Regions from separate parts of the Blautia sp. SC05B48 genome, predicted to be linked through region 1. Evidence: predicted binding sites of a transcription regulator. Region 1 holds the regulator's gene; each other region holds the start of a gene.
What was found. Region 1 encodes Rex, which represses fermentation and respiration genes when NADH is low (regulators of the CRP and FNR family bind a similar motif). Its sites were predicted from a motif close to ATTGTTAANTANTTAACAAT; they were not measured.
Positions count from the first base shown of each region.

Region 2: EYS05_RS16675 (4Fe-4S dicluster domain-containing protein) is a predicted target of Rex. The motif match lies at 4,441-4,460, and genes of this name have one in related genera.
Region 3: EYS05_RS14040 (CoB--CoM heterodisulfide reductase iron-sulfur subunit B family protein) is a predicted target of Rex. The motif match lies at 2,285-2,304, and genes of this name have one in related genera.

Region 1 covers NZ_CP040518.1:3,173,215-3,179,313, forward strand. Annotated here, with positions in the region: gene pdxR (MocR-like pyridoxine biosynthesis transcription factor PdxR) at 1-1,174, opposite strand, end outside; gene EYS05_RS14765 (pyridoxamine kinase) at 1,267-2,133, shown strand; gene EYS05_RS14770 (ABC-F family ATP-binding cassette domain-containing protein) at 2,163-4,079, opposite strand; gene EYS05_RS14775 (redox-sensing transcriptional repressor Rex) at 4,294-4,941, shown strand; gene EYS05_RS14780 (NAD(P)H-hydrate dehydratase) at 5,003-6,099, shown strand, end outside.
Region 2 covers NZ_CP040518.1:3,569,046-3,575,144, forward strand. Annotated here, with positions in the region: gene spoIVA (stage IV sporulation protein A) at 1-3, opposite strand, end outside; gene EYS05_RS16660 ([FeFe] hydrogenase, group A) at 144-1,841, opposite strand; gene EYS05_RS16665 (NADH-quinone oxidoreductase subunit NuoF) at 1,857-3,728, opposite strand; gene EYS05_RS16670 (complex I 24 kDa subunit family protein) at 3,725-4,204, opposite strand; gene EYS05_RS16675 (4Fe-4S dicluster domain-containing protein) at 4,604-6,099, shown strand, end outside.
Region 3 covers NZ_CP040518.1:3,012,357-3,018,455, reverse strand. Annotated here, with positions in the region: gene EYS05_RS14050 (CoB--CoM heterodisulfide reductase iron-sulfur subunit A family protein) at 1-1,037, opposite strand, end outside; gene EYS05_RS14045 (4Fe-4S dicluster domain-containing protein) at 1,042-1,431, opposite strand; gene EYS05_RS14040 (CoB--CoM heterodisulfide reductase iron-sulfur subunit B family protein) at 1,428-2,222, opposite strand; gene EYS05_RS14035 (L,D-transpeptidase family protein) at 2,598-4,037, opposite strand; gene EYS05_RS14030 (3-isopropylmalate dehydratase large subunit) at 4,254-5,498, opposite strand; gene EYS05_RS14025 (LeuD/DmdB family oxidoreductase small subunit) at 5,520-6,011, opposite strand.

The DNA of each region.
Region 1 (6,099 bases):
CTGTCAGTTCACTGCCTGTGAGAGAACAGGGGAGAGTAAGGGCAAGGCTGGTTCCTGCGGCTCCTGTCTGGATCTGGCAGTCCTGGCCGAAGGTCTCCCGGACAGCCTGGGAAAGAGCCTTCAGTTTCTGGGAATAAAGGCGGCGGAGTTTTCTTGTCTGGGAAGCCATATGCCCGTCGCGGATAAACTGGCAGAGTGCGATCTGTTCTGCCTTGGAAGCAGTCTGATTATAAAAGGCTGCTTTTTTTGTATATTTTTCCCGGAGAGAGCGTGGCAGTACCATGAAGCTGACACGGATGGAGGGCAGCAGCAGCCTGGAAAAGGAACCAATATAGACAACGTTTTCACCGCCTGCAAGACCAAAAAGTGAAGGCGTTGGCTTCTGGAAATAAACAAATTCGTTTTCGAAATCATCCTCAATGATCAGATGGTCATTGATCTCCGCATGACGGATCAGCTCCAGGCGTCGTTTTACCGGCATGATCTCGCCCCATTTTGTCATGTGAGCAGGAGAAACATAGATCACATCGCAGCTTTTGTCCCGATAATGGACATCAAATCCGTAATCCTGAAAGATGGTGCTGCATGCGGTGAAGGACGGTGTAGGGAACGAAACGGTTTTCCGTTCATGGATCAGAGGGCAGAGAATCTGGAGAAGGGGCTGGAGACCGGCCCCTACTACAATGTCATCCGGGGAGCAGATCACATTTCTGCGTTCCCGGATATAGTCTGCGAGAACCTCCCGGAAATCGCTTTCGCCCTGGGGTTCGCCATAAGAAAGCATACGGTCGCCCTGGCGGAGGGCGCTTTTGATGTAACGCTGCCACAGATCAAAACGAAAGCTTTCCCGGTCAACACCGGAAGAGGCAAAATCGTATAGATAGGGCGTGATATCCTTATCCTGTTTTTTGGGGGTGAGCAGATGCTGCCTGGAAGCAATGCCGGTGACATAATAGCCGCTCTGTGCCCTGGCGATGATATAGCCGTCTGCTGCCAGCAGAAGATAGGCATTTTCGATGGTGGTACGGCTCAGCTTCAGCTCCTGGGCGCATTTGCGGAGGGAGGGCATTTTGCTTCCGGGAAGGAGACGGCCTTCCATGATCAGCTTCCGGTAATAGTGATAAACCTCCAGATATAGGTGTTCTTTTTTGTGTTCTGCAGATATATTTAACATAAGTATGATGATTTCCTTCCAAAAATGATTGCGTAAACCTGACAGTTCATTCTATAATATTACAGAAAAAAACTCAAGACTGGAGAATTACCATGAAAAAAATAGCAGTGATCAATGATCTTTCCGGGCTGGGGAAATGTTCACTGACAGCAGCGATCCCGGTGATCTCGGTGATGGGAGTCCAGGCGTGTCCACTTCCCACCGCTGTTTTAAGCAACCAGACCGGTTATGAAAGTTATTTCTGTGAGGATTTCACAGAGCATATGGAACTATATATGGAGCAGTGGAAAAAAAGAGGATTTTTTCCGGATGGGATCTATACAGGATTTCTTTCTGATGATAAGCAGGCAGACAGGATCCTGAAATTTATGGATGCGTTTGCAGGGAAGGATACTCTGATCCTTACAGACCCGGTGATGGGGGATGACGGCGCGGTTTATCCAATCTATACAGAAGAGCTCCGCAGCCGGTTCTGCGAACTGACACACCGTTCCTATGTGATCACACCGAACCTTACGGAAGCCCTCCTTCTTCTCTACGGAAAAGAAAAAATGGAGGAGATCTGGAATAAACTGCAAAAGGCATCAGAGGCCCGGCGGATGGAAGAGATCCGGGAGATCGGGTGCGGACTTGCCCGGAAATTTTCACTTCCTGCCGTTGTGATCACCGGAGTGGATCACAGGGAGGAGGGGCAGCCTCTGAAAATGGGGAATCTTGTCCTGGAAAACGGAAACAGCTCCTGGGTATTTGCAGAGAAATCAGGAGGAAGCTATTCCGGGACAGGAGATCTTTTTGCATCCGTGCTCAGTGCAGGGCTGGTAAAAAGATATTCCATGAAAACCTGTGCAGAGCTGGCCGTGGACTTTATCTCGGCATCGATCCGGGATGCGGTGGAGGAAGGAACAGACCGTAACGATGGTGTATGCTTTGAACAGCATCTTGGCATGCTGCTTCCATAAAAACATAAGGGAATAAAAAGAGCTGACCGTCAGGCCAGCTCTTCCCATTTTTCATAAAGCTCTTCCAGTTCTTCAGCGATAGCTGCTTTTTCGCGGCTCAGCTTTGTACATTCCGCTACATTGGTGCAGACATCCGGAAGGACCATGGTTTCGTCGATCTCACTGTCTCTTGTTTCCAGCTCTTCGATACGGGCTTCGACTTTTTTCAGCTCGGCTTCTCGTTTTCGTTTCTTTGCCTGTTCTTCCTTCATCTGCTGCCAGGAAAGCTTGTTCTCGGAAACCGCTTTTTCTTCGGCAGGTGCCTCCGGAGAAGTGCTTCCCGGTGCATAGGTACTGGTCAGCTCCTCCTTCTTTTCCAGATAGTAATCATAATCACCGATGTAATTTACCACTGCCTGGTTTGTCAGCTCCATGATCCTGGTCGCAGTCTGATTGATAAAGTAACGGTCATGGGATACATAAAGGACTGTACCGGTGTAGCTGACCAGTGCTTCCTCCAGGATCTCCTTGGAGGCAATATCCAGATGGTTGGTAGGCTCGTCAAGGATCAGGAAGTTGGCTTCGGAAAGCATCAGCTTTGCAAGGGAAACACGGCCTCTTTCTCCACCGGAAAGTGCGGAGATCTCCTTGAAAACATCATCTCCGGTAAAAAGAAATGCAGCAAGCATATTTCGGATCTCGGTCTCTGTGAGAGTCGGATAAGTATCGGAGATCTCCTGGAAAATTGTCTTGTCCATATGCAGAACATGATGTTCCTGATCGTAATAACCGATCTGCACCTTGGAACCAAGGGAAAATTTGCCGGCATCTGCCTCAATAAGACCGTTGATGATCTTCAGCATGGTGGTCTTTCCGGTTCCGTTGTTTCCAATCAGTGCCACACGCTCGCCGCGTTTGATATCAAAGGAGATATCGGAGAACAGGGTCTGTCCCGGAAAGGCCTTGGAAAGCGCTTCCACGTGGAGCACATCGTTTCCGCTTAACACCCGTGGTTCCAGCGAGATACGCATCCGGTCCTGGAGCTCAAGAGGCTTTTCGATCCTCTGTACACGGTCCAGCATTTTTTCACGGCTTTCCGCACGCTTGATGGATTTTTCACGGTTAAAGGATTTCAGCTTGGCGATAACGGCTTCCTGATGCTTGATATCCCGCTGCTGATTTAAGTATGCCTTGTACTGTGCGTCACGAAGCTGAGCCTTCTTGAGAGCATAGGCAGAGTAGTTGCCGCTGTATACGCGGGTCTGTCCGGCTTCGATCTCAATGACCTTGGTGACCACCTTATCCAGAAAATAACGGTCATGGGAGACGATAAAAACAGCTCCCGGATAATTCAGAAGATAAGTTTCCAGCCAGGAGATGCTTTCCATATCCAGGTGATTGGTTGGCTCATCCAGAAGCAGGATATCCGGCTTGGAAAGAAGCATCTTGCCCAGCGCCACGCGTGTTTTCTGACCGCCGGAAAGAGTTTCGATCTGCTTGTCATAATCTTCCTCCGTGAAGCCGAGACCCTTTAAGACACCGGTCAGCTCACTTTTGTAAGCGTATCCGTTCTCCAGCTCAAACTGATGGGTCAGGCGGGTATAGGTTTCCATCAGACGGTTCAGCTCATCACCGGTCACCGTGTTCATTTCCTGTTCCATATTGCGGATACGGCGTTCCATATCGATGATGTGCTGCTTGGTGGTAAGAAGCTCCTCGTAGATGGTATGATGTCCGTGGATATCTTGGTACTGGGCAAGATAGCCGATATTTTTATCCCGGGCAAGCACCACGGTACCGGAATCAGCAGAAAGCTCCTGCATGATGATCCGCAGCAGTGTGGTCTTTCCTGCACCGTTGCAGCCGATCAGAGCAGCCTTTTCACGGTCTTCAATGTGAAAGGATGCATCATTTAAAATTACTTTTTCGCCAAAGGCCTTGCATATATTCTGACATGATAAAATCATAAAAACTGTCCTCCTGTATAAAGAATCACCCCTGTTTATGTCTGAACAGGGAAAAATCCTCCACCTATTATAACGGAAACTGCCGGGATTTCAAAGAAAAAATCAATTATTAGAAAAAATATAAAGAAATTTGTACAGAATAGACAACTTTAATTGACAGGAAAATGTCAATTCGTTATAATTAACCTAGTGTAAGGTAAGGAGGAAAACTATCGTGGAGACAAAACAAATCTCGAAAGCGGTGATTAAGCGTCTGCCACGCTATTACCGCTACTTAGGAGAGCTGATGGAAGATAATGTAGAACGTATTTCTTCCAATGAATTAAGTAAGAAGATGCATACCACAGCTTCTCAGATCCGTCAGGATCTTAATAATTTCGGCGGTTTTGGGCAGCAGGGGTATGGCTATAATGTACACTATCTTTATACAGAGATCGGTAAGATCCTGGGACTGGATACTGTTCATCCGATGATCATCCTGGGAGCCGGTAATCTGGGACAGGCACTTGCCAATTATGTGGATTTTGAGAAGCGCGGGTTCAGGCTTGTTGGTATCTTTGACGTAAATCCTGTGCTTGAGGGCATCGCAGTCCGTGGACTTGAGATCCAGATGCTCAGTGAGCTTCCGTTTTTCCTGAGAGAGAATAACGTGGAGATCGCGATCCTGACACTTCCCAAGAATAAAGCCAAGGAAATGGCAGATATTCTGGTGGAGAACGGAATCAAGGCAATCTGGAATTTTGCACATCTTGATCTTGAGACACCGGATGATGTGATCGTAGAGAACGTTCATCTTTCCGAGAGTCTGATGACACTGTCTTATAATCTCAGCAAATACAGGCAGGAACATGTGGATAAGTAAGAATTGTTAAGCTGCCGGAAACGGCAGCTTTCTCTATGACAGAGGGGAGGCAGAAGACAGAATGAAGAAGCTTGTTACCTGCGCAGAAATGAAGGATCTGGACTCCACAACGATCCGTGAGATCGGAGTTCCCTCCGAGGTTCTGATGGAGCGGGCAGCACTGAAGGTGGTAGAGGAAACAGAAAAGTATCTCCAGAAGGACGAAAGGATCCTGGTAGTTTGCGGAAGCGGAAATAATGGCGGTGACGGTATCGCTGTTGCCAGATTGTTCCATCTGAAGGGAATCCGGGCAGAGTTTTATATGGTCGGAAACAAAGATAAAATGACCAGAGAGACAGCTCTTCAGTATAAGATCGCTTCCGGTTATCGTGTCCCTGAGGTGAATAACCCGCAGTGGAGTGAATATACTACTATAGTAGATGCCGTGTTTGGGGTAGGCCTGACGCGTCCGATCGAGGGGCATTATGCTGATATCATCCATGAGATGAACAGTGCGAGGGCCAAAAAGATCGCAGTTGACATCCCGTCAGGAGTGAACGGAGATACTGGCCTGGAAATGGGAATTGCCTTCAGCGCCGATCTGACTGTTACATTTGCCTACCGGAAAAGAGGTCTTTGCTTTTATCCGGGAAGACTGTATGCAGGAAGGATCGTTACCGCCGATATCGGGATCTATGAACAGGAAGCTGTGACTGCATCTGCCGCCTGTCTGGAAAATAAAGATCTGAAGCTGTTTCCGGAACGTGATCCCGGCGGAAACAAGGGTACCTTCGGAAAAGTGCTCTTTGTGACCGGAAGTGAGGGAATGTGCGGAGCCGCTTATTTAAGCGCCAGTGCAGCACTTCGTGCCGGTGCGGGAATGGTAAAGATCCAGACTGTGGAAGCCAACAGGATCCCACTGCAGATACTCCTTCCGGAGGCTATGGTCTGCAGCCGCTTTGATCAGGAATCCAATGAACAGCTTCTATCCTGGTGTGATGTGATCGTGATCGGACCGGGACTTGGAACATCAGTGGCCAGCCGTGAGAGAGAACAGTGGTTTCTCACGGCGGCTGCCCGGGAGAAAAAGCCGCTGATCCTGGATGCGGACGGCCTGAACCTTCTGGCTGCACATCCACAATGGTATCAGTATCTGGGAGAGCATGTAGTCCTGACACC
Region 2 (6,099 bases), 400 kb from region 1:
CATATAAAAAAGCCTCCCTGCATATACTGGCCTGTAAGCTCCGGAAACCATCTGCAAAAGATAGTTCCCGCATACCACAGTATATGCCCGGAAGGCTTCTTATATGCTGCTGTTCAATGAGAACAGCAGCCCTTTGTACCTTATCAGTCTTTAATATAAAACTCATTATGAAGCAAATGATGCTCTTTGCCCTTGAGAAGTCCCTCATAAAGCTCCAGAACCAGCGGGTTCTCATCGGACTTCTTGATGATCATGGTATTATCTGCATTATACAGACCCCTTGCTCTGGCTGCCTTGGTCCTGTCACCGGATCTGGTCGGCTGACCACCACCCATGATACATCCACGGCGGCACGCCATAACCTCGATCAGATGATAGTTTGCCTCACCGTTCTTTACACGTTCCATAACGATTCTTGCATTTGCAAGGCCGCTGGCAACACATACATTGATATCCATTCCTTTATACGGCACGGTAAATTCCTTGATTCCCTCTTCACCACGAACACCGCACTCTGCAATCTCATGCATGGCTTCCTTGCTGTGATCCGGGCTCAGTCTTCGAAGAACTGCCTCGGTAACACCACCGGTAACACCGAAGATAACGCCACCGCCGGAACCAAATCCAAACGGCATATCACATGCTTCCGGATCCAGTGTTGCAAAATCAAGACCAAAGTTATCAATCATGCGGAGAAGCTCTGTGGTTGTGATAACGATATCGGTATCCTGCTCGCCATCGGTAAAGCTGTTCGGGCGGATTGCCTCTGCCTTCTTGGCTGTACATGGCATAATGGAAACCATAACGGTCTTCTTGCCTGCTGCATGCTCCGGATCACGGAAGTATTCCTTGATAACCGCAGACATCATTCCCTGTGGGGAACGGCAGGTAGAAATGTTCGGAACATATTCTTTATATTGATCAGTGATAAACTTCACCCATGCAGGACAGCAGGAAGTCAGAAGCGGAAGATTCTCACCCTTCTCCACTCTGTTTAGGAACTCCTTGGTCTCTTCCATGATGGTAAGGTCGGCACTGAATGTGGTATCGTATACTTCGTCAAAGCCCATTCTGTGAAGCGCGTTAACGATTTTACCCATAACACTTCTGCCTTTGGCAAGTCCGTAATGATCACCAACTGCAACACGAACTGCCGGTGCAACCTGTGCAACAACACGAGTATTCTTATCAGCCAGTGCATCCCATACTTCATCCATATGTGTACGGATAGAGATCGCACCTGTCGGACAGTAAACACGGCACTGACCACAGTTTACACACTGTGTCTCAGCAATCTTTTTATTGAATGCAGGCATAACCATGGCTTCTGTTCCACGGAATGCGAATCCAAGAGCTCCGATTCCCTGAAGCTCCTCGCAGGCACGTACACAGTTGCCGCAGAGGATACATTTGTTCGGATCACGGATGATGGACGGTGAACTGTCATCGATCTCATGCTGTTCTCTTGTATTTTCGAAGCGGATATTACGCACACCAAGGCGATGTGCCAGCTCCTGCAGGATACATTCGCCGCTCTTTACACAGGTTGTACAGTCACGGCAATGTGCTGCAAGAAGCAGCTCCACGATCAGTTTACGATATTTCTTAATACGGCCGGAATTGGTATAAATAACCATTCCGTCTCTCGGCTGCTCGGAACAGGAAGCAAATGTCTTGCCTCTGTCATCCTCAACTGTACAGAGACGACAGGCACCAAATGTGGAAACCTCTGAATGATAGCACAGTGTGGGGATATTGATACCGGCATTCCTGATGACTGTCAGGACATTTTTTTCGTCGGTAAATTCTACTTTTCTTCCGTCAATTGTCATTGTACCCATAAGATATCCTCCCTTCTATGCTTCCACATAAATCGCATCAAAGTTACAGTTATCCTTACAGGATCCGCATTTGATACATACGTCGTTGTTGATTACATGTGGATGCTTGATCTTTCCTGAAATCGCACCAGCCGGACAGTTCTTCGCACACTTGCCGCAGCCGATACAGAACTCAGGATTGATATGGAATTGACGGAGCGCCGTGCAGACCTTCGCACGACATTTCTTATCTACGATATGCTCTACATATTCGTCACGGAAACGCTTCAGAGTACTGATGACTGGAAGCGGTGCACTCTTACCGAGGCCGCACAGTGCCATGCTCTGAACCATGTTTGCAAGCTCTTCCAGCTCATCCAGGTCAGAAAGCTCGCCCTTGCCTTCAACGATCCTCTCCAGGATCTCAAGCATACGTTTCGTACCTTCACGGCAAGGAACACATTTACCACAGCTCTCACGCTGTGTAAAGCTCATGAAGAAACGTGCAACCTCTACCATACAGGTATTCTCATCCATAACAACCAGTCCGCCGGATCCCATGATAGCGTCCAGCTTCTTAACGGAATCAAAATCAAGCGGATGATCGATCTGGTCATCGATCAGACATCCACCGGATGGTCCGCCGATCTGTACTCCCTTAAATGCAGCACCACTCTTAAGACCACCGCCGATGTCATAAATGATATGGCGGAGACTTGTTCCCATCGGCACCTCGATAAGACCGGTGTTCTCAATGGAACCGGTAAGTGAGAAGGTCTTTGTTCCGGGGCTTCCTTCTGTACCGATGGTGTGGAACCAGTCAGCACCCTGAAGGATGATCTTCGGTACGTTGGCGTAGGTCTCTACGTTATTGAGAACAGTAGGTTTACCCCACAGACCCTGCTCGACAGTTCTCGGAGGTTTTACTCGAGGCATACCTCTGTTGCCTTCGATAGAGGCAGTCAAGGCAGAACCTTCACCACATACGAACGCTCCGGCACCGCGATTGATATGTAAGTGGAAATTGATACCGGAACCAAGGATATTATCGCCAAGAAGGCCATAGGACTCTGCCTGCTCAATGGCCATCCGGAGTCTCTGTACAGAAAGAGGATACTCGGCACGTACATAAATATAACCATCCTCTGCACCTACTGCATAGGCAGCGATCACCATACCCTCGATCATCTTGTAAGGATCACCTTCCATTACAGAGCCATCCATAAATGCTCCCGGGTCACCCTCATCACCGTTACATACTACATAACGGACTTTTTCCGGCTGGCGTGCAACCTGTGACCATTTCTTGCCTGCAGGGAAACCTGCACCGCCACGGCCGCGGAGGCCGGACTTCGTGATCTCATCAATAACATCCTGTGGGGTCATTTCAAAGAACGCCTTCGCCATTGCGGAAAAGCCGCCTACGGAAATATATTCATCAATGGACTCTGCATCGATCTTGCCACAGTTCTCAAGAACGATCCTTGTCTGCTGGTTCAGGAACGGAATGTCACTCGGATGCGGACAGGCCTCATCATCATGACGATAAAACAGACGCTCAACAGGCAGTCCGCAGATCACGGTCTTCTCTACGATCTCGCGACAGTCATCTACCTGAACATGTACATACTGATAATCATATGGCTCAATTCTCATAAGAGGACCAAGCTCACATAAGCCCTGGCATCCGGTCTTAACGATTCCTACATGAGGAACATCCTTCTGCATCTCAACTGCAACGCCCTCGATTCCCTCGCAAAGTCTTGACATTTCTTCATAAATCTTCTGAGCACCGGAAGCAATACATCCGGTACCGGAACAGACGAGAACACGGCAGGTATAGCCATCAAGATTCTTCTTAACCTCAGCCTGTTTGTTTTTCAGATCTTCCATACTGGTTATACTCATACGCTCTCACCTCTCAATTCATTTAAAAGCTCAACAGCCTTCTCAGGAGTCATCTTCGGGTGAACTTCATCATTTACAGTCAGTGTCGGTGCAAGTCCGCAGGCACCAAGACAGGAGACTGTCTCAACGGTAAACATCATATCATCTGTAGTATGCTTCTTATGACTCAGTCCAAGCTCCTTCAGCATTGCTTCCTTTACAGGCATGGACTTACGTACATGACAGGCAGTACCGTCACATACCTTGATGATGTACTTGCCCTTCGGCTCAAAGGAAAAGTTCTCATAGAAAGTAGCTACACTGTACGCCTTCGCTTCTTTTACACCAATCTGTTCCGCAACATAAGTAAGAAGCTCTCCCGGAAGATAACGGTACTCAGCCTGAATATCCTGCATGATCGGAATCAGTGATGCAGCTTTCCGGCCGTAGTGCTCGATGATCTCATCCGTTTTCTTGTAATACGTCTGGTCTAACATTCGGTTCCCTCCTTGTTTCTCATAGATTTTCCACTTGATCAACCTGTTCCACTACAGGTTAATGCTTTAACACTCTGTCAGTGCCTCATTTACGTGCCTATCATTATATTGCACTATTTTCGTGCTTTTAATTATAACTTATATCGTCATTTTTCACAAGATATTTTTTCGTTTTTTTCAGAATATATTAGAAAGTTTACAACGTCTTACTGGTTTTGCATCTATTTTTTATAATAAATGTGCATTTTTTAACATTCATGACAATAAAGAAACAAATATTCTTTTTTTGTTTCTGCTAAAAAAACATTTCCTATTGTTGATTTTATTTCTCAATTACTATAAGATGAATAAAAAGTGCGTGGAAAACATTTTAATCATTTTTTGAAAAGGAGAACATTTATGCGAAATCTCGACACACCAGTTAAACAGATCCGGCGAAAGATTTTTACAGAAATTGCGAAGATCGGATTTGAATCCACGGACGAATCCCTGATTCACGATATTGAATCCATCCCTTACAATATTGTAGAGGAACGCGCGAAATATCGCGAGAGCATCTATCGTGAAAGAGCTGTTGCAAGTGAACGTGTCCGTCTGGCCATGGGACTTTCCCTCCGCCCGGAAAATCGTTCTGTACATCTTACTGATGGCGTAAAAGCCAGCAATATTGATGAAAAATATTATGAACCACCTCTTATGCAGGTGATTCCTTCCGCATGTTCCGCATGCGAATCCAACAAATACGAAGTCAGCAACATGTGCCGCGGCTGTGTTGCACATCCCTGTTTACTCACCTGCCCCAAAGGCGCCATTTCCATGGTAAACGGAAAATCCTTCATCGACCAGGACAAATGCATTCACTGCGGAAGATGCAAAGCTGTCTGTCCCTACGACGCCATCGCCCATAAAGAACGTCCCTGCGAACGCGCCTGCGGTGTAAAAGCCATCGAAAGCGATGAACAGGGACGCGCTTCCATCAACCAGGATAAATGTGTATCCTGCGGTATGTGTATGGTCAGCTGCCCATTCGGTGCCATCTCTGATAAATCCCAGATTTTCCAGCTGGCACATGCCCTCCGTGAGGGAACTGAGATTATTGCAGAAATTGCACCAGCTTACATCAATCAGTTCGGTGAAGATGTAACTCCCGGTAAATTCCGCTCTGCTTTAACTCAGCTTGGATTTTCCAATATTTATGAAGTAGCACTCGGCGCAGACATCGGCTGTATTTCCGAGGCCCATCATTATGCAAAAGAAGTAGCCACCGGCAATCTCCCGTTCCTGCTTACCTCCTGCTGTCCGTCATGGTCTGTAATGGCGAAGAAATACTTCCCGGCTATGATTGACAACATCTCACAGGAACTGACCCCGATGGTGGCAACTGCCCGCATTGTAAAAAAAGAACATCCCAATGCGAAAGTAGTATTCATCGGACCATGCGCCTCCAAGAAACTGGAAGCCATGCGCCATTCCGTAAGAAGTGATGTGGATTTTGTTATCACTTTCGAAGAACTTTGGGGATTGTTCGATGCCAAAGATATCATTCCATCTGCATGCGAGGATATTCCGGAAGAAACCCAGGCCGCAACCGCCGCAGGACGAGGATACGCCATCGCCGGCGGCGTAGCTGGTGCCATTGAAGCCTGTCTGAAGGAATATTATCCTGATGTCCCCGTCCACATCGAACACGCCGAAAGCCTCGCTGAGTGCAAAAAAGTTCTCACTCTGGCCAAAGCCGGCAAGATCAAAAACTGCATGATCGAAGGAATGGCCTGTCCGGGAGGCTGCATCGGCGGTGCCGGAACCAATGCCGGCTTCGCAAAAACCTCCAAAGCACTCAAGAAATATGTAGATGGCTCAGACCCTAAGATTCCATCTCAGGAACTTGAAAATCT
Region 3 (6,099 bases), 160 kb from region 1:
TATGCGTATTCATCATATTTGTCAAGCTTGATGGTATCAAATCCGGTTGCCACCACGATTGCTCCGTATTTCTGTGTTACGATCTCATCCTGCTGATCGTAATCAATGGCTCCTGCCTGACATACTTTGGAGCAGACACCACATTTGCCTGTCTTAAATTTCAGGCAATGCTCTCTGTCGATCACAGGAACATTTGGAATCGCCTGTGCAAACGGAGTATAAATAGCTGACCGGTTGTTCAGCCCTCTGTTGAACTCATTTGGAATCTTTTTGGAAGGACACTTTTCCTGGCAGACTCCACAGCCTGTACATTTGTCCATGTTGACACTTCGCGCTTTTTTGCGGATATCAACGGTAAAATCTCCTACAAAACCTGCAACTTTTTCTACTTCACTGTATGTATAGATATTGATCTTTTCATGAGCTGCAGCCTCCACCATTTTTGGAGTAAGGATACATGCGGAGCAATCCAGAGTAGGGAAGGTTTTGTCAAGCTGTGACATTCTTCCGCCGATACTTGGTGTTTTTTCCACAATATCAACTTCATAGCCTGCATCGGCAATATCAAGAGCCGTCTGGATTCCGGCGATACCGCCTCCGATGATCAGGGCTCTCTTTGTAACCCGGCTTTCTCCCGGCTGAAGAGGAGCATTTAAATTGACTTTTGCTACTGCTGCTCTTGCAAGGATCACGGCCTTTTCCGTAGCCTCCTGCATATCCTTGTGGATCCAGGAACAATGCTCACGGATATTTGCGATCTCCACCATATATGGATTCAGGCCGGCCTTTTCCGCTGCTTTACGGAAAGTTGCCTCATGCATACGCGGAGAACAGGAACAGACAACCACTCCTGTGAGATTTTTTTCACGGATGGCTTCCTGGATCCTGGACTGTCCTGCTTCGGAACACATATACTGATAATCTTCTGCATGGACAACTCCAGGCTCTTTTGCAATGATTTCCACAACTTTTTTCACGTCTACCGTAGCGGCAATATTACTTCCGCAATGACAGACAAATACACCGATTCTCTGCACTTTCTCACCTCCTGTATCTTCTGAACGCACTTACAAGCAGCTGCTGAGGAAGCTCCGGATCAAGAAGCTCCGGAATTTCATTTGGTGAAAGATAGTCGCCGCCTTTTTCCCGAACAACCAGCTGTCTTGCCCCGTCAATGATCTTTCCGGGTTTTACGTCTCTCGGACACCGCTCCACACAGGCAAAGCAGGAAAGACATTTCCACAAAGATGCTGAATTTACAAGTGCTTCGATATTTTCATTGATCACGTAGGACACAAACTGATGAGGCTTGATATCCATCTCGTCAAAGGATGGGCAGGTAGCAGAGCATTTGCCACACTTCATACATTTCAGAGGATTGGTTCCGCTGATCTCCTTTATTTTTTCCGCAGCAGAATGGTTATCTCTCATTTTGCCACCTCCTCTTTGACGCCAAGGGCTTCTGCCAGAAGCTCTGTAAAATAGTAAACCGGCATTTTATTTCCGGAATTTTTATTCAGATTGTATTTGCAGAGCGGACAGGCAGTGATCAGCATATCTGCGCCAAAGCCTGCTGCGCTTTCTTCAATCTTTTCACACATATTCTGTGACATTTCTTTTTCTTTCAGGGATATATATCCTCCACAGCATTCATTTCTATAAGGATAGATCACAGGCTCAGCGCCAAGGGCACGGATAAAATCTTCCATGATCCTTGGATTTTCCGGATCATCAAATGCCATGATCTTTCCAGGTCTCAGAAGCAGACATCCGTAATAGGCTCCGATCTTCTTTCCGGTAAGAGGATTTACTACTTTTTCTTTCAGTTTATCAAAACCGACTCTGTCCCGGAGAACCTCCAGATAATGGAGAACGGTTGTCTCTCCTTCATAGGGAGCTTCCAGCTGCATATAATTGTTGGCTCTGGTCCGGATATCTTCCACGTTTTTCATATCATCATTGACACGCTTGATCACATGATGACAGGCAGAACAGATTGTCACCAGATCCTGGCCTTTTTCTTTTGCCTGGTTCAGCGCACGGACGGAAGAAAGCTTTGTGGCGATCTCATCTGTGCCAAGCGGATAAACACCACCACAGCACTGCCAGTCCTCGATTTCCTCAAGCTCAAACCCAAGGGCTGTGGCACTGGCTCTGGCATACTCATCCAGATCTCTGGCCTTTGTTCTCAGGGTGCAACCCGGATAATAACTGTACTTCATACCTTTCATTATCCTTTCTTAGTCTAAAATCTGACGTTTATAGTAGATATTCTTGTTCATATATTGTCTTTTTTTTAACAATACATAAATAAAAAAATGAAACCCCAACTAACACTTATTTGAGTTTTTTTATCAATTTGCACCCAAATAAAAGAGAAAAACACTCTTCCTCCGCAATCAAGAAGTGTATTAGCTCGATTTCCGGAATCATCATATCACGTTATTTCTGTTTCGACAAGACTTTTTCGATATTTTTTGTGTTTTTTTTAACGTACTTTTGAAAAATCTTATCATTTACTATCCTGCTTACATGATAATTTTCATTTTCAGGCATAAAAAAAAACTCCGGATCTCTCCGAAGCTTTTTTGCTCATATCAGTAAATAATGATCGGATAACCTGCATCAATGGTGTTATAGATCAGTGCTGCCTGATCCTTAGGCAAATTGATGCAGCCGTGGCTTCCGTTGGTTTTATAACGGTTCCCGCCAAAGGATGACTGCCAGGACGCATCATGAAGTCCCTGTCCGTAGACAAAAGGCATCCAGTAATTAACCTTTACATCGTAACCATATTCATTGCTGGTAAGGTTAAAGGGACTCGCCTTGTAGGCGATCGGCCAAGCACCACGATATGTTTCACGCCCCTTCACCGGCTTACCGCTGACAATATCTGTTTCCGTCACAAGGCTTCCGTCCTTATACAGCCACAAATGCTGTGCATCCAGACTGACCTCTATGTAACTGCCTGCCAGATCGTCTGTTCCGTTTCTCTGATATCCTTTTTTGCTGTAAACAGGCTCTCTCGTTACAACAGTACCGTTTTTCAGGTCTTCCAGAAGCTGAGAATATTCTCCGTCCTGATCGATCCGGTAGCCGTACTCATTTCCCTCAATGGTCACATCGGTTCCCGCAGATGTATGAAAGGTGCGGGGAACATAAATGGTATTGTATTTGTTGGCAAGCTCACTGATGTAGGCTTTAATGGCTTCTTCATCTAAAGCCAGCGTCTCCCCCTCAGCCTTCAGCCAGGATGTGATCGTATCGGAATCCAGAACAGCCGTTTCACTTCCGAATGTATAAGTTACTGTACTGCTGCGGTATTTCTTCAGCTGGCTGTTCAGGTCTGTAATCTTATTTTTCATATCCTCTGTTACAGTGACCGTCGGGCTTACATACACATGCTTGTTGATCGGTACTGTGATGGTATCCCCAAGCAGAGCCGTATCAAATGCTGCGTTCAGATTTGTGTCCACGGTAGTCTCCAGCTTATCCGGATCGATTTCCGTCCCCTGTACCTGTTTCACAAGGGTGAATTCTTTTTTCTCCTTATCGTACTGAATGGCTGCATCAACAGAAGCTTTTCTTTCTTCCGTACCGAAATTTGAAAGATCGAGAGCCTGCTTTTCCTGCTCCTCATCTTCCTCGATCTGACATTCCGGTTCTATATTTTCTTCCTTTGGAAAAAGCTTCCGGCTCTCTTCCCGCTGTTTCTGAATTTCTGTAAGCTTACTCAGAAGGGCTTCTTCATTGAGACTGTAGCCCAGCTCTTTCAAAGTAGTACTGTAAACTTCCTGATCATTTTCCTGAAAGGATACCGGACGATCTGCAAATTCCGCAGTGATCTTTTCTTCTGCCTGCTTTGCATCCAGTCCGGAAACATCCACTCCCCATATGGAAATCTTCCGTCCCAGCGTATTGTGATCTGCCAAGTATGTATAGACAAATAACCCTGCCACTGCCAGGATTGTTACGCCAATGCAGATCCCAAGTATGATCTTCAGTGTCTTTTTACTGATGGTTGATCTTTTCTCCATACCCTTATCCCTCGAGTCTTATGTAATATATGTTATGTTGTCACACTGGCTGTTATTATAATACAATAAATCCCATTTTCTGTAAAAATGACTTATCCCGGATCCTTCTGATCCGGTAAAAAAAGACAGACTGCCACTCCTCGCGAAAATCTGTCCTTTCATACGTTTCTTTTTTATGTTTCTGTCAGCAGTATTTCCGAACGGATCTTCTGCTGCTTATTCCGGCATTACGATCTTACCTGCGATCGCACAGGCTGCTGCAGTTTTCGGAGATGCCAGATAGATCTGAACCTTGGAAGTTCCCATACGTCCCAGGAAATTACGGTTGTTGGTTGCCACAACCTTCTCCCCGTCTGTCAGGATTCCGCCGGTCCTTCCGCAGCAAAGTCCGCAACCCGGATGTGTAATGATAGCCCCTGCTTCCGCAAGAGTATCCAGAATGCCAAGCTCAATAGCCTGACGGTAAATTTTGCGGCTGGCAGGAGTTACGATCAGTTTTACAAAGTCTGCAACTTTTTTGCCCTTCAGCACCTCTGCTGCCGCCATAAGGTCCTCCAGACGTCCGTTGGTGCAGGAACCGATGAATACCTGGTCGATGGTCTCACCCTGAAGCTCACTGACATCACGGATCTTGTCCACCTGAGACGGACATGCCATTACCGGCACAAAATCTTCTGCCTTGTAAGTCATGGTCTTCATGTAGACAGCATCCTCATCTCCCACAAGACTCTTCTGATAATCATCAAGCTCTACGTTGCAGTAAGCAGCTGTCTTCTCATCCGGTGTGAAAAGTGCACATTTCGCACCGGCCTCAATTGCCATATTCGCCATAGTCATACGGCTTGCCACAGACATATTTTCAATGGTGCTTCCGCAAAATTCCAGAGCACGGTAAGTAGCTCCATCTGCACGAAGATCACCGATCAGGCGGAGGATGATATCCTTGGACATGACATTCTCCGGAAGTTCTCCGTCGATCACAACCTTTATGGTTTCCGGAACCTTGATCCACATGGTTCCTGTTCCCAGGATGCTGGCCATCTCTGTGTAACCGATGCCGGAAGAAAACGCACCGACACATCCATAAGTCGTGGTATGGCTGTCTGTGCCAAATACAATATTACCGGGTTTAACATAACCTGCCTCAGTCATAAGCTGATGACAGATACCGTCACTTCTGTGTACGTTTTTCATGCCATATTTAGCTGCAAAAGCATCTCCCACATGGAAATGTCTGGTATCATCCTGCTGACTTGCCGGTACAAGATGGTCATAGATCAGAACAACCTTGTCCGGATCCCACAGCTTCTGAAAGCCCATCTCCTCAAATTTTTCCGCTACAAACGGAATAAAGATATCATGGATCATCACTCTGTCCACATTGACCGTCACGATATCACCAGGCTTTACTGCCTTACCTGTATTATGTCTGATAATTTTTTCAATGATCGTCTCGCCCATTATTTCTCTCCTCTCCGTTTTTTAGTCCAGGCCGTTCAGCTTACGCATGGCTTTTACCAGTCCGCCAGCCTGGATGATATCCATCAGATTCTCTGGAAGAGAAGCGATCGGGTACTGTTTTCCATTGTGCTCTACATGCTCATTCATTACTACCGTAACCTGATCTCCCTCTTTTACATTGTCATGAAGATCCGGCTGCTCAATAAGAAGAAGGCCGTTGTTAATGGAGTTGCGGAAAAAGATCCGGGCAAAAGATTTCGCAATGACACACTGCACACCCAGTGCCTTGATGATCTCCGGTGCCTGCTCTCTGGAGGATCCGCACCCGAAGTTCTTTCCTGCTACAATAATGTCGCCCTTTTGGATCTGTCCGGCCAGCTCCGGACGAAGGGGGCTGAATCCGTACTGTTTCATATCGTCAATGGTTTTCAGTGCAAGGTACTCCGTCGGGATAATAATATCCGTATCAATATCATCACCAAGTACCCACACTTTTCCTGTAAATGCTTCCATATGTATATCTCCTGTTTATTCCGTTCCGTATCATCAGGCAAATGTTTTCTGTCTGCCCTGTTATAAGAACCCACGCCGAAACGGATCA